One region of the Streptomyces sp. NBC_00078 genome, then DNA from elsewhere that is predicted to be linked to it. Evidence: riboswitches for the same ligand, from Rfam matches in the RefSeq annotation. Region 1 holds a riboswitch; each other region holds the start of a gene.
What was found. Region 1 has a riboswitch for cobalamin ahead of nicT (Nickel transporter NicT). Riboswitches for the same ligand answer to the same signal wherever they lie in the genome.

Region 1 (3,307 bases):
GGTCGATCTCCGTACTGGAAGGGCGTGTCGGGTCAGATCGGGTACGCGCTCCCGTGCGGCGGTCCGCGCCGCTGCACCGCGTGCCGCAGCAGGAGGCCTCTGAGCAGGCGCGGCCCGTCGGCCCACCGACGCGCTCCTACGACGTCCCGCACGTCCGGCACCAGCCGTACCCCGCCGCTCACCAGCCACCAGGCCATCAGGCCCGGCACGAGCGCTGCGGCCCGGCGCAGCAGCGACCACAGTGCGACCTCCCCGCGCTGCAGCCACCAGGTCAGTACCAGGGCCGCGGCGACGTGAGCGGCGGTGGCGTGCGGGGTCAGGGCATGCGCGTGGGACATGCGCATGCCCTGCATGCCCATCGTGGCGTGCGGCCGGGCGGCGCCGAACGCGAGGTGCAGTGCGCCCTGAGCGGTGACTGTGCCGATGCCGATGGCCGCCAGCGACCGCTCCCGGCGGCCCAGCAGGTAGCCGGCGCCGAAGACCGGCACGAACCCGGCGGCCTGCACCCACACGGGCGGTGCCATACCGATCGCCAGCGCGTGCCCCCCGGCGGCGAGCAGCACGCACAGCGCGGCGAACACCACCGCGCGCAAGCTCCGTACCGCCGGGGACGCACTCATGCCCCGATGCTGCCATGCGGCCGACGGATCTCTTCCCCCGCCTGGGCAGGAACACCACCACGGCGTCCGGTCCGGCGCAGTCCGCCTTCCTCTCAGCAGTCGGACCCGGGCACCGTCCGGTTCCCGGCACTGGCACAGAGGCCGGGACAAGCAAGTACGCCGGGAACAGGGCCGTCCTCGCTCTTCACCGCCCCGGCCGCACGGTCCGGCAGCGGATCGCGCGTCGGGTGTCAGCCGCCCTCGGCGAGACGGGCGGCCCACCTCTGCTCCACCTTGGCCAGCCGCCAGTACACCAGCGCCGCCGCCCACACGAGCACGAACAGGCCGACGATGATGTAGCCGACGTTGCCCAGGTCCAGGCCGGCGATCCAGCCGGTCACCGCGTCGCGCAGACCGAGCTTCTCGTGCAGCACTCCGACCAGTTCGATGGTGCCGATCAGGAAGGCGACCGCGATGGACAGGCCGGTGATGGCGAGGTTGTAGAACACCTTGCGCACCGGGTTGGAGAACGCCCACTGGTAGGCGAAGTTCATGAACGTCCCGTCGAGGGTGTCGAACAGGCTCATCCCCGCCGCGAACAGCAGCGGCAGGCACAGGATCGCGTACCAGGGCAGCCCGGCCGCGGCGCCGCTGCCCGCCATCACCATCAGGGTGACCTCGGTGGCGGTGTCGAAGCCGAGGCCGAACAGGAAGCCCAGCGGGAACATCTGCCCGGGCCGGGTGATCGACCTGGTGAAACGGCCCAGGATGCGGTTCATGAACCCCCGCGAGTCCAGGTGCTGTTCGAGAGCGGCCTCGTCGTACGTGCCGGAGCGCATCGCCCGGAAGACCCGCAGGATGCCGGATAGCGCCACCAGGTTGAGCGCCGCGATGAGGTAGAGGAAGGTCCCGGAAACCGTCGTGCCGACGACACCGAGCGTCTGGTGGGTACGGGAGTCGTCGTTCAACAGCGTGCCGGCGAGCTGCGCGCCGCCCGCGACCAGGGCGGCCATGGCGACCACCACGCTGGAATGGCCGAGCGCGAACCAGAACCCGACCGACACCGGCCGCTTGCCGTCGGCCATCAGCTTGCGGGTGGTGTTGTCGATCGCGGCGATGTGATCGGCGTCGAACGCGTGCCGCATGCCCAGCGTGTACGCGGTCACCCCGAGGCCGATCCCGAACGCCTTGGAACCGACCTCGTAGTGCCCCGGCACGACGAGCAGGAACAGGATGCCGAACGCCAGCACGTGCAGCGCGGCGATCACCGCCAGCAGCCCGGCGGTACGGACGGTGTCCTCGCGCCGCCATCGAAAAGCGGTGGGCACGTCGGGCCCGGTGGGCAGGGTCATACGGTCACGCTCCAGCACCTCGTGGATCACTTCGTGAAGTGCCGTGGCCGGTCTCCTGGCTGACGGGTGCGCGCGTCTTTCGTCCCGGCCTTCCCGTCCGCCCGGGGGCGGACAGTGACCGTGCACAACTGGGACGAAGACTCCCCGATCACAGTGGCGAGGGCCGCTCCGGCCTGAACCCCCCGAACCACGAGGGGCCGTCACCGGTCTTCCCGAACACCACGGCCCGCCCACCGTACGGGCGCCCCCTCACGCCTGGATACCTGCACAGCTGCGCAGGTATCCAAGATCACACTGCCGCCTGCGAGGATGCCTCCATGCATCTCGTCCCCGCCGAACGCGCAGACCGCCGCGCCATCGACGGCCACCGGGTCTGCGACGCCGTCGCCGCCATCGGCGAGCCCGACCACGTCCGCGCCTGGGCGGAGCGGTTCTCCCTGCTCTCCGATCCCGGGCGCCTCGCCCTCCTGATGGCCCTGCGCCAGACGGGTCCGCTCGCTGTCTCGGACCTCGCCATCGCGACCAGCCGGGCTCGGGCCCGGCCGACCAGAGCGGTCAGCGCGTCCGGTTGAGGGACGGTCTCCCGTTCGCCCCGCAGGGCGGCGGTGCCGCGGGCAGGGTAGATCAAGGTCCTGAGCCAGGGGTCTTCCAGGTGGGCGGCGATATTCCCGACGAAGACCGAAGGGATCAGCAGGAGACCGCCGCCGGCGAGGCGGACAGTTCCGCCCTCTCACACCGGTGCGGTGGGCGGGAAGTGCGTGGCGCGGAATTCGGCGAGGGTCTGCTCCACACCGGCGATGGTCAGACGCCAGAAGTCCCAGCCGTCGATCTTGTTGCTGCCGGTCGCGGCCCTGGCGGCGGTGGTCGGGGTGCGCCAGGGGCGGCCCAGGACTTTGAATTGGCCCTCGTGGTTCAGGACTGCCTGGTGCGCCTTCTTCTCGTGCCGGCCGGTGAGGGTGATGCCGACCTTCAGGTCGTCCGGGTCCAGATGTTCCAGCAGGTCTTGCAGGTCGACTCGGGAGCGTGTCGGGTCGATGGTGGGTGTGATGCCGGGCGTCGTTGCGGCCGGTGTGGGCGCGGCGGCGGGCCGGTCGCAGGCGCGCTGCAGGGCCAGGGCCATGGCGACTGCTGAGCTGTATGGCGCCTTGGGCCCCCACCTTGTCGTCGATCAGCTGCTGTATGGCGGGATCGTCCCCGTAGCGGGCGAGCACGCCGACCGCCCCCATGAGGCGGCTGCGGAGCGGGACGAGGTGGGAGTCGTTGAGCGCGAGGATCCGTATGGTTTCGTCGGCGCGGCACAGGCCGCGTTTCGCTTCGGCCTGCGAGTAGGGGGTGCTGCTGCGCCGGGCGTAGCCG
Region 2 (3,307 bases), 4.8 Mb from region 1:
TCACCGAACCCAGGTTGCACACCGCCGTCTCGCCGTCCTCGGTGACCTCCAGGATCTCCGTGCAGAGGTTGGAGGAGTGGACGACGTGGCCCGGCTCGGCCGTCTGGTTGGCGGTGCGGTTGGAGGCGTCCTTGAAGGTCATCCAGCCGTTGCCGGTCTGGGCCAGGGTGCGCATCATGCGGCCGTAGAGTTCGCGGGCCGGGATGGTCCTGCGGGCGAGGCCCGCCGCCTCCGCCCTGCGGTACGCGGCGTCGAACTCCGCACCCCACAGGTCGACCAGCTCGGGCACGTCGGCGGGGGAGAACAGGCTCCACGGCTCGTCGGCGTTCACCCGGCGCATGAACTCGTCGGGGATCCAGTGCGCGAGGTTCAGGTTGTGCGTACGGCGGGCGTCCTCACCGGTGTTGTCGCGCAGCTCCAGGAACTCCTCGATGTCGGAGTGCCAGGTCTCCAGGTAGACGGCGGCCGCACCCTTGCGCCGGCCGCCCTGGTTCACGGCGGCGACCGAGGCGTCGAGGGTCTTCAGGAACGGGACGATGCCGTTGGAGTGCCCGTTGGTGCCGCGGATCAGTGAACCCCGGCTGCGGACACGGGAGTAGGCGAGTCCGATTCCGCCGGCGTGCTTGGAGAGGCGGGCGACCTGGTGGTAGCGGTCGTAGATGGAGTCCAGCTCGTCGAGCGGGGAGTCCAGGAGGTAGCAGGACGACATCTGGGGGTGCCGGGTGCCGGAGTTGAAGAGCGTGGGGGAGGAGGGCAGGTAGTCGAGGCGGCTCATCAGGCCGTAGAGCGCGGCGACTTCGTCCAGCGGGCGGGCGCCCGTTTCCGAAGGGGGCGCGGTGTCGTCGGCGAGACCGGCGGCGACGCGCAGCATGAAGTGCTGGGGTGTCTCGATCACCCGGCGGGTGATCGGGTGCCGGAGCAGGTAGCGGCTGTGGAGGGTGCGCAGGCCGAAGTAGCCGAAGCGGTCGTCCGCCCGGGGGTCGACGAGTGCGTCGAGGCGCGTGGCGTGGACGCGGACGAACTCCGCGGTGCGGTCGGCGACGAGCCCTTCCCGGTGGCCCACGGCGACCGACTCGGTGAAGGAGGTGACGCCCTGTGAGGCGGCCTCCGCGGCGATGCTGATGGTGAGCAGACGTGCGGCCAGCCGCGAGTACACGGGGTCCTCCGAGATGAGACCGGCGGCCGCCTCCGTGGCCAGCTCGCGCAGCTCCGTCTCGTCCGCCTGCGCCGAGCGGCCGCGCAGCGCGGCGGCGGCGACCCGGCCGGGGTCGGCTCCGGGGAGGCCGGCGGTCAGCTCGGTCAGGGTCCGCAGCAGTGCGGTTCCCGGGCCGTCCGTTGTCGCCGCTGTCGCGGACGGTGTCGCTGAAGCCGGTTCGGCTGGCGCGATGGTCACGTGGGGCTCTCCCTCGCTCGGCACGGGGCCTTGCGGAGGGCAGGGGGATCACGAGCGCGCACGGCGTCGCGTCCACCGGCCCATTCCACGAGGCCCGGACGTCTGGGCACCCGGACGGTTCGGCCGGGCGCACTGTCGGCAGGTCCTCGGACTGACGCCCATACGTGTGCGAACACGCATGGGTACACCGTTGCGGGACAGTTCCGGATTCGCACCGGATTCCCCTGCGACGACAGCGAGCATGAGCATACATCTTGTGCCGGGCAGGAAAAGCGACCCCATATGTTGTGTCGTAGCGACTTCGGAGCGTGTCAGAGCGTCAACTCATAGGTGTGCAGGGTGAGGTCGGGGTGGTCCGGAAGGGGATTCCAGTCCCGCTCCGGGGCGCGGACGAAGCCCAGGCGCCGGTAGATGCGGTGGGCGGTGTGCATCAGCTGCTGGGTCGACAGGACGATGCCCGTGCAGTCCTCCGCGGCCCGCGCCCGCTCGATGCACGCCCGCACGAGAGCCTCGCCGGTCCCGCGTCCCCGCGCCCCCTGCGCGACCGCGAGCATCCGTATCTCCGCCTCCCCCGGCCGGGCCACGTCGGCCATGGGTCCGCCGGACGGGACGTAGGTGACTCCGCCGAGCAGCTTCCCGTCCGCCATGGCGACCAGTACGTCGGCCGAGGCCGCCCGCTTGGCCACGTTCCGCAGTTCGCCGAGGTATCGGTCGCTCTCGCCGAACGTCAGTAGGCCGTCCTGGAGGTAGGCCTGGGCGGTGATCTCGCCGAGAGTCTCGTACTCGCCGGGGTCCGCCTGCCGGATCACGATGTCCATGGGTCGAGTGTGGCGGACGGGTACGACAACGGGCCGCCGGATTTCTCCGACGGCCCGTCCGGTCCCCGTAGTTCCTACCGGCAGTGGTCCCGGTGGTTCCCAGCCAGTCCCTCGTGGATGTGGCCCCTAGTGGGACGTCCCCGCGGTCGCCGGCGGCAGCTCCACCTGAACGCCGGCGTCGCCCGCGTCCGCCGTGTAGTCCTCCGGCCTGGTCTCGTCGATGCCCTCAGGGGCCTTCACGGCCTTGAGGACGAAGGTCAGGACCACCGTCACCACCACGTTCAGGACGAACGCCGTCAGGCCGATGTAGCCGATCTCCCCGATGCCGGGGATCTCCTTGGCCGAGCCTCCGAAGTGCTTCTGCGTGGGGGAGGCGACGCCGTATGCGGCGAGGGTGCCGTAGACCATGCCGACCGCCCAGCCCGCGAGCAGCGCCCAGCGGTGGAACCAGCGGGTGAACAGACCGCCGACCAGCGCCGGGAAGGTCTGCAGGATCCAGATGCCGCCCAGGAGCTGGAAGTTGATCGCGACCGTCTTGTCCATGGTGAGGACGAAGACGAGCGCGCCCACCTTCACCAGCAGCGAGACCAGCTTGGAGACCTTGGTCTCCTGCGCCGGCGTCGCGTCCGGCCTGATGAAGTCCTTGTAGATGTTGCGGGTGAACAGGTTCGCGGCCGCGATCGACATGATGGCCGCCGGGACGAGGGCACCGATGCCGATCGCCGCGAAGGCCACGCCCGCGAACCAGTCGGGGAACATGTTCTCGAACAGCTGCGGGATGGCCAGCTGCCCGTTGGTGACCTTGACCCCCGCCGCGATCGCCATGAAGCCCAGCAGGGCGAGGAGGCCCAGCATCAGGGAGTACAGCGGCAGAATCGTGGTGTTGCGGCGGATCACGTTGCGGCTCTTCGAGGACAGCGTCGCCGTGATCGAGTGCGGGTACATGAAGAGCGCGAGCGCGGAGCCCAACGCCAGTGTGGCGTACGTCCACTGGCCCGGCTCGGCCGGCGCCAGCGCACCGCGCGGCTTGCCCGTCGCCGGGTTGGTCTGCGTGAACGCGTGACCCGCCTTCGCGAAGATGTCGTCGAAGCCGCCC
Region 3 (3,307 bases), 5.7 Mb from region 1:
CTGGCGCTACCCGTACCCGCCGGCCGCCCGCCTGCGCGCAGGCGCCGTATCGCCGCGCACCGGTCGTCGCCGGCCCGCTTCCTTCTCTGTTACTCCGTCACGTCCCGGGGACCGCCCCTGGGTGCCGCTGTCGTCTGAGACAGCCGGATCGACCGGGGCTCACCCCGCTTCTCGCCATGCCGCGCTCGCGCGTGGATCTCCCCAGGACCACCCGCCACTTCGTGCGGGCCGATGGGCGTGCGACGAGCCCCGGGCATTCGCCGTACCCACCGCGTACGGCCGCACCCAAGTGCCGGAGAGCCCCGCCCCATTGCGGGGCGTCGGCTCCGGATGACCCGAGAAGGACATCACGTGATCACTCCTGTCCTGCCTGCTCCCCGCCGGGCGGAGCGCGCGGCGGCGGACGCCTCCGCCACCGCCTGGGCACTGGCCGCCGGTAAGGGCGACCCCCACGCGGCCGAGCACTTCGTGCGCGCGCTGCACGGCGACGTACTGCGTTATGTCGCCTACCTGAGCGGCGATCCCCAGATCGCCGACGACCTGGCCCAGGACACGTTCCTGCGGGCCCTCGACAGCCTGCCGCGTTTCCAGGGGCAGGCCTCGGCCCGCACCTGGCTGCTGTCCATCGCCCGCCGTGCGGTGGCCGACAGCTTCCGCCGGGCCGCGGTCCGGCCCCGGTCGTCCGACCGGCACGACTGGCAGTCGGCGATGGAACGTTCCCAGCCCCGCGGACTGCCGGGCTTCGACGACGGCATCGCACTCCTCGACCTGCTGGAGACGCTGCCGGACGAGCGCCGCGAGGCGTTCGTGCTGACCCAGGTGGTGGGACTGTCCTACGACGAGGCGGCCGGTTTCATCGGCTGCCCCGTCGGCACCGTCCGCTCCAGGGTGGCCCGCGCCCGGGCCACCCTGGAGCGCCTGCTGCTGGAAGCCGAGAGCCAGGCCGCCAGGGCAGCTTGACGTGCTGGCCGGCGCCTGCCGGGGACGCCGGCCAGCACTCGAACGGAACTCATGGGTTGCATGCCTGCCCCCTGCCCGCATTCCCGTCTGCCCTCGGGCCTCAACTGGCAACGCCCGGACCAGAATTGGCGACTGTCTGGAACTCTGGCCTCGCTGGCGCGGGAGGCGAAGGCGGGCAAGCCGGACGGCGTGGCCGGCGCCTGAGCGATGGCGCACACCCGGCGGAAGGGGGACCGGGTTTACGCGGTGTGGCCGTGGGGCGAGCAGCCCAGCGGGACGGCCGGGCGCGGCAGGAGAGGCAAGGACCCGGACCACCGGCGCAGAGGACCGCCTCCCGGAATGGGCCGCGAGTTCTGTCGCCGGCGACCGACGACAGGCCCGATATCGGGGCCACTTGACGGGGGAGAGGGAGATCACTCCAGGTGGGGCGGTATTGGCCAGGTTCGCGGCACACGGTACCGTCGGTCTGATATCGACGACGGCAAGACGGAAGCCGGTGAGAGTCCGGCACGGTCGCGCCACTGTGTGCCGCCGCCCCGCAGGGGGTGGTGGCGAGTCAGACCCGTAGCCGTCGTCATGTGCACCACCGAGATGGGACGCGAGCTCCCGAGGAGGCCCTGCCATGGCGCAGCATGTCGCCCAGCCGACAGTCACCACCCCCGTCGTACCCGCCAAGCTGCCGCTGAAGGACATAGCCCCCTGGGCCGTCTTCGTCGGCGTCCTGATGCTGGTCCTGCTCTACTTCGTCGGCGCCGAACAGGGCGCCACCTCCGTGTTCAGCGGCACGGACGTCCATGAGTGGGTACACGATGCCCGCCACCTGCTCGGCTTCCCCTGCCACTGATTTGAGGGACGCCGCACACCCATGAACTCCACAACGGTAAGAAACCTCCTGGTGCGGGGCATGCTCGCCGGCCTGGCCGCCGGCGTGCTCGCCCTCGTTGCCGCCTATCTGCTCGGTGAACCGTATGTAGACAAGGCGATCGGCTTCGAGGAGGCGCACTCCCACGAGCACGAGATGGAAGTCGTCTCCCGCTCCCTGCAGTCGACCGCCGGTCTCGCCACCGGCGTTCTGGTCTACGGGGTCGCGTTCGGCGGCATCGCCGCGCTCGCCTACTGCTTCGCCCTCGGCCGCGTCGGCCGCTTCTCGCCGCGGGCGACCGCGCTGCTGCTGTCCGGCTGCGCGCTGCTGACGGTGTACGTGACGCCGTTCCTGAAGTACCCGGCCAATCCGCCGTCGGTCGGCAGCGCCGACACCATCGGCAAGCGCACCACCCTGTACTTCCTGATGATGCTGCTCAGCGTGCTCCTCGCGATCGCAGCCACCATCCTCGGCAAGCGACTCCAGCCGAACCTGGGCACCTGGTGGGCGACGGTGGTCGCGGTTGCCGCGTTCGCCGTCGTGATCGGCCTGGCGTACGAGTTCCTGCCCGTCGTCAACGAGGTGCCGAAGGACTTCCCGGCCACCGTGCTGTGGCGCTTCCGGCTCGCCGCCCTGGCCATCCAGGCCACCCTCTGGGGCAGCTTCGGACTCGTCTTCGGCGAGCTGGCCGAGCGGTTGCTGAACCCGAAGCCCGTGTCGGCGGCCGCGAAGGCGACGGTCACCGCTCCCAGCTGACCATGAATCGAACAGGTGAGAGGGCCCGCGGAACCATCCGTGGGCCCTCTCATCGCCTTGGGCGGCCGTGAGGCGATCACCCTGACCGTGGCGGAGTACGAGCAACTCATCGCCGGCCGCCCTGTGCTCACTGATCGGAAGCGGCGGCCCTCAGCGGGTAAACGACGTCGTGGTCGGACAGGTTGGACGGTCAGACGGGTCGTACCGTCAGACTCAGACTCAGACTCAGACTCAGACTCAGACGAGGTCGAACCGGTCCGCGTTCGAGACCTTGACCCACGCGTCGACGAAGTCCTTCACGAACTTCTCCTTCGCGTCGTCGGCCGCGTAGACCTCGGCGACCGCGCGCAGCTCGGAGTTCGAGCCGAAGACGAGGTCGGCGCGGGTGCCGGTCCACTTGACCTCGCCGGTCACGTCGTCGCGGCCCTCGAAGGTGTTCTGGTCCTCGGAGGTGGACTTCCACGTCGTGCCCAGGTCGAGCAGGTTGACGAAGAAGTCGTTCGTCAGCTTGCCCGGGGTGTCGGTGAAGACGCCGTACGAGGTCTGCTGGTGGTTGGCGCCCAGGACGCGCAGGCCGCCGACGAGGACGGTCAGCTCGGGGGCGCTCAGGCCGAGCAGGTTCGCCCGGTCGAGCAGCAGGTACTCGGCCGGCAGGCGGTTGCCCTTGCCCAGGTAGTTGCGGAAGCCGTCCGCGGTGGGCTCCAGCGCCTCGAAGGACTCGGCGTCGGT
Region 4 (3,307 bases), 7.1 Mb from region 1:
GTAGTACGCGAGCGGGAAGCCGGTGATGAAGATGACGACCGCGGCGACGGCGATGGCCAGGAGCGCGTTGCCCGTGCCGTGTGCCAGGCCGATGCCTGCGCCTATGGAGAAGTCCGCCATGTAGGCGATCCCGCCGAGCGCGGTCGTCGCCACGACCATCGGGGTCCAGCGGCGGTAACTGCGGGGCGCGAAGCGGAGGGTGTAGTCCTCCAGGGTCTCCTTGGTGGCCTGGCTGGTGGGAGAGTCCGACGCTGTGGCTGTCTGTGGGGAGTGGGTTGCACTCATGATCGACCCTTCGGGGATGAGGTGATGCTCCGGTGGGGGCGGAGGTGTGGTGAGCGGTGGGGCCCGGGTTGGCGTCGTCGGCAGCCGGGGAGTCGAAGGCCCGGGGCCGAAGTCCCCGGATTTCTCAGGCGGTTGCCGTCCTCAGAAGCGGCCGGCGTGCAGGGTCATCTGCGTCATGGCCCGCTGGGCGTGCTCCGTCACACCGGCCATCGAGTCACCCATATGGGCGTGCAGGGCCCGCAGGCCCTCGTCGAGCCGCCCGTCACGGACGAGTTCCAGGATCTCGATGTGTTCGGTGATGGTCGTCTCCACTCGGTCCTGGGTGAGGAAGTCGTACCGCCGCACCCGGCGGATCCGTTCGCTGACCGCCACGAGGGCCTCGGCGAGCGCGGGATTGCCGGAGGCACGGGAGAGTGCGGCGTGGAATCTCTCGTCCTGGACGACGAAGCGCGGATCCGGCTCCGGGGGCTGCTTGTGCAGCGCGTACCAGTGCTCCAACTCGGCGCCGATGACTGCCGAATCGTGCCGGACGGCCGGATCCTCGATGGCACGCGCGATCCCACGCAGCTCGAGGGTGACCCGCAGCTCGTAGAAATCCTTCAGCTGGGCCAGGTTGGGGATCGTGACGAAGAAGCCGCCGTCGCCGCGCTCGATCAGCCCGTCGGCCAGCAGCCGCGCCAGCGCCTCGCGCACAGGCGTCCGCGAGACCCCGAACCGTGCGGCCAGCCGCAGCTCGACCAGCCGTTCACGCGCGCCGAAATCGCCGTCGAGCACGGCCGCGCGCAGCTTCGCGTAGACCGACTCGCGCAGCGACGGCGCGCCTGCCGCCGCCGGACCCGGCACCGTGCCCGGCCGCGTATACAGCTTCGAATCCATGGGGGGACACGCTAGAAACCGCTTGTTTCCCGAAGATCCATCGCGTTGTGAACGGCTTGTTTCCGAGATCTCACGCGCCTGGCCGCGGAGGTTCGGCCCGCGGCAGTGGATCACCGGCCGCGCGACTCGACCGTACGACGGTCTTGATCGCGGGTAGCCAGTCGAGCCACATCCGAGGCCGGGGAGCCCGGTGTGAATCCGGAGCTGACGCACAGCGGTGAGGGGGACGGGCGGGGCATGTGACGTCACTGGGAGGAGCCCGTGCCGACCGGAGGGCCGATGGGGGCGAGCACAGGGAAGGCACCCCGGCCGGACGAACCCGAGTCCGAAGACCTGCTGGCACCTCCGTGCCTGGTGCGGGCAGGACGTCCGCAGGCCGGGCTCCAGTACGAGCCCCGACAACCGAGGCACCCCGCGCCCCGGCGAGACGATCGGCCTGCTCGGCCCCAACCGCTCCGGGACTCTGCTGCGCAATTCGCTGCGGGGGTAAGGCCGGGTCGGCGATGATCGTTGGCGGGGTCGCCTTCCTGTCGTGCGGTCCTGGAGGCGGTACGGATGTCGATGCGGCCGGTGGGGTTGCCGGAGATCCCGGAACAGACGGTGGTGGTGGCCCGGGCGGCGTTTCCGAAGGGGAGCCTGGCGATACGGGCGCGGGATCGCCTCGCGGAGGTCTTCGTCGATGAGCCGTTCACGGAGGCGTTCGGGGTGCGCGGGGCGCCGGGACTGTCGCCGGGGGTGTTATCGCTGGTGATGGTGTTGCAGTTCGCGGAGGGCCTGACGGATCGGCAGGCCGCGGCGATGGCGGTGCGGGCGATCGACTGGAAGTACGCGCTCGGTGCGGAGCTGACGGACACCGGATTCGATGCGAGTGTGCTGTGCCGGTTCCGGGCCCGGCTCGCGGACAACGGTATGGAGCGGGTGGTCTTCGACCGGCTCCTTGAGCACTGCAAGGACGCCGGCCTGGTGGCGGCCGGAGGCAAGCAGCGCACCGATTCCACCCATGTGATCAGTGCGGTGCGGGACTTGAACCGTCTGGAGCTGGCCGGGGAGAGTGTGCGGGCGGCCCTGGAGGCCCTCGCGGTCGCGGCACCGGCCTGGCTGGCCGGACACATCAACGTCACTGAGTTCGCCGAGCGGTACGGGCCGCGGGTCGACGGCTGGCGCATGCCGCCCTCGCAGACGAAACGTGACCGTCTCGCCCAGGTCTTCGGGCAGGATGCCATCGCCTTGTGCCGGGCGGCCTGGGCCGATGACGCTCCGGCCTGGATTCGCGAGATCGAGGCCGTGGGCTTGTTGCGGCAGGTCCTCGTGCAGACCTACATCGTCCGGACCGATGCCCGGGGACGGCAGGTGATCAAGAAGCGGGACGCCGACGACGGCGTCCCGCCCGGCCAACTCCGCCTGGCCTCCCCCTACGACTCCGACGCACGCTGGGCGGCCAAGGGCGACGACCTGTTCTGGATGGGCTACAAGATCCATCTCACGGAGACCTGCACCACCCTCCCCGACGCCGACGCCGACGCCGACGCCGACGCCGACGTGGGCACAGGGGTGGGCACAGGGGTGATGCCGAATCTGATCACCGACGTGCACACCACCGACGCGACCGTGCCGGATGTGAAGGCGACCGCCCCGATCCAGCGCAAGCTCGCCGAGCACGGAGTGCAGCCCGGCGAGCACTACCTCGACTCCGGCTACCCGTCGGCCGACCTGATTACCAAGGCCCTGAAACAGGGCATCCGCATGGTCACCCCGGTCCTCCAGGACCACTCTGACCAGGCCAAGGCCGCCGAAGGCTTCGACAAGAACGCCTTCACCATCAACTGGAAGACCCGCCAGGTCCGCTGCCCCGCCGGCAGGACCAGCTCCCACTGGAACCCGGTCAAACAGCACGGCAAAGACGCGATCGTCATCACCTTCAGCGTCCTGACCTGCCGGGACTGCCCTCTCCAGAAGCAGTGCACCACCTCGAAGACCGGGCGCCGCATGCTCACCCTGCGTCCCGAGGAACTCCACGAGAACCTCGCCCGGGCCCGCGCCGAGCAGAAGACCGACACCTGGAAGAACAAGTACGCCCTGCGTGCCGGAGTCGAGGGCACCATCAACCAGGCCCTCGACATCACCGGCATCCGCCGGGCCCGCTACC

Region 2: another riboswitch for cobalamin. It lies ahead of OOK07_RS28910 (ribonucleoside-diphosphate reductase subunit alpha); the one in region 1 lies ahead of nicT (Nickel transporter NicT).
Region 3: another riboswitch for cobalamin. It lies ahead of OOK07_RS33050 (CbtB domain-containing protein); the one in region 1 lies ahead of nicT (Nickel transporter NicT).
Region 4: another riboswitch for cobalamin. It lies ahead of OOK07_RS39290 (IS1182 family transposase); the one in region 1 lies ahead of nicT (Nickel transporter NicT).

The regions. Positions count from the first base shown of each region.
Region 1 covers NZ_JAPELX010000001.1:1,353,265-1,356,571, forward strand. Annotated here, with positions in the region: gene OOK07_RS06260 (hypothetical protein) at 33-620, opposite strand; gene nicT (Nickel transporter NicT) at 851-1,951, opposite strand; cobalamin riboswitch at 1,980-2,190, opposite strand; gene OOK07_RS06270 (transcriptional regulator) at 2,269-2,523, shown strand; gene OOK07_RS06275 (restriction system modified-DNA reader domain-containing protein) at 2,682-3,071, opposite strand; gene OOK07_RS06280 (hypothetical protein) at 3,070-3,307, shown strand, end outside.
Region 2 covers NZ_JAPELX010000001.1:6,131,256-6,134,562, forward strand. Annotated here, with positions in the region: gene OOK07_RS28910 (ribonucleoside-diphosphate reductase subunit alpha) at 1-1,393, opposite strand, end outside; cobalamin riboswitch at 1,514-1,642, opposite strand; gene OOK07_RS28915 (GNAT family N-acetyltransferase) at 1,705-2,211, opposite strand; gene mctP (monocarboxylate uptake permease MctP) at 2,338-3,307, opposite strand, start outside.
Region 3 covers NZ_JAPELX010000001.1:7,064,405-7,067,711, forward strand. Annotated here, with positions in the region: gene OOK07_RS33040 (hypothetical protein) at 1-138, shown strand, start outside; gene OOK07_RS33045 (sigma-70 family RNA polymerase sigma factor) at 352-960, shown strand; cobalamin riboswitch at 1,397-1,548, shown strand; gene OOK07_RS33050 (CbtB domain-containing protein) at 1,583-1,804, shown strand; gene OOK07_RS33055 (CbtA family protein) at 1,826-2,578, shown strand; gene katG (catalase/peroxidase HPI) at 2,816-3,307, opposite strand, start outside.
Region 4 covers NZ_JAPELX010000001.1:8,449,959-8,453,265, forward strand. Annotated here, with positions in the region: gene OOK07_RS39280 (purine-cytosine permease family protein) at 1-285, opposite strand, end outside; gene OOK07_RS39285 (GntR family transcriptional regulator) at 427-1,161, opposite strand; cobalamin riboswitch at 1,303-1,516, shown strand; gene OOK07_RS39290 (IS1182 family transposase) at 1,717-3,307, shown strand, end outside.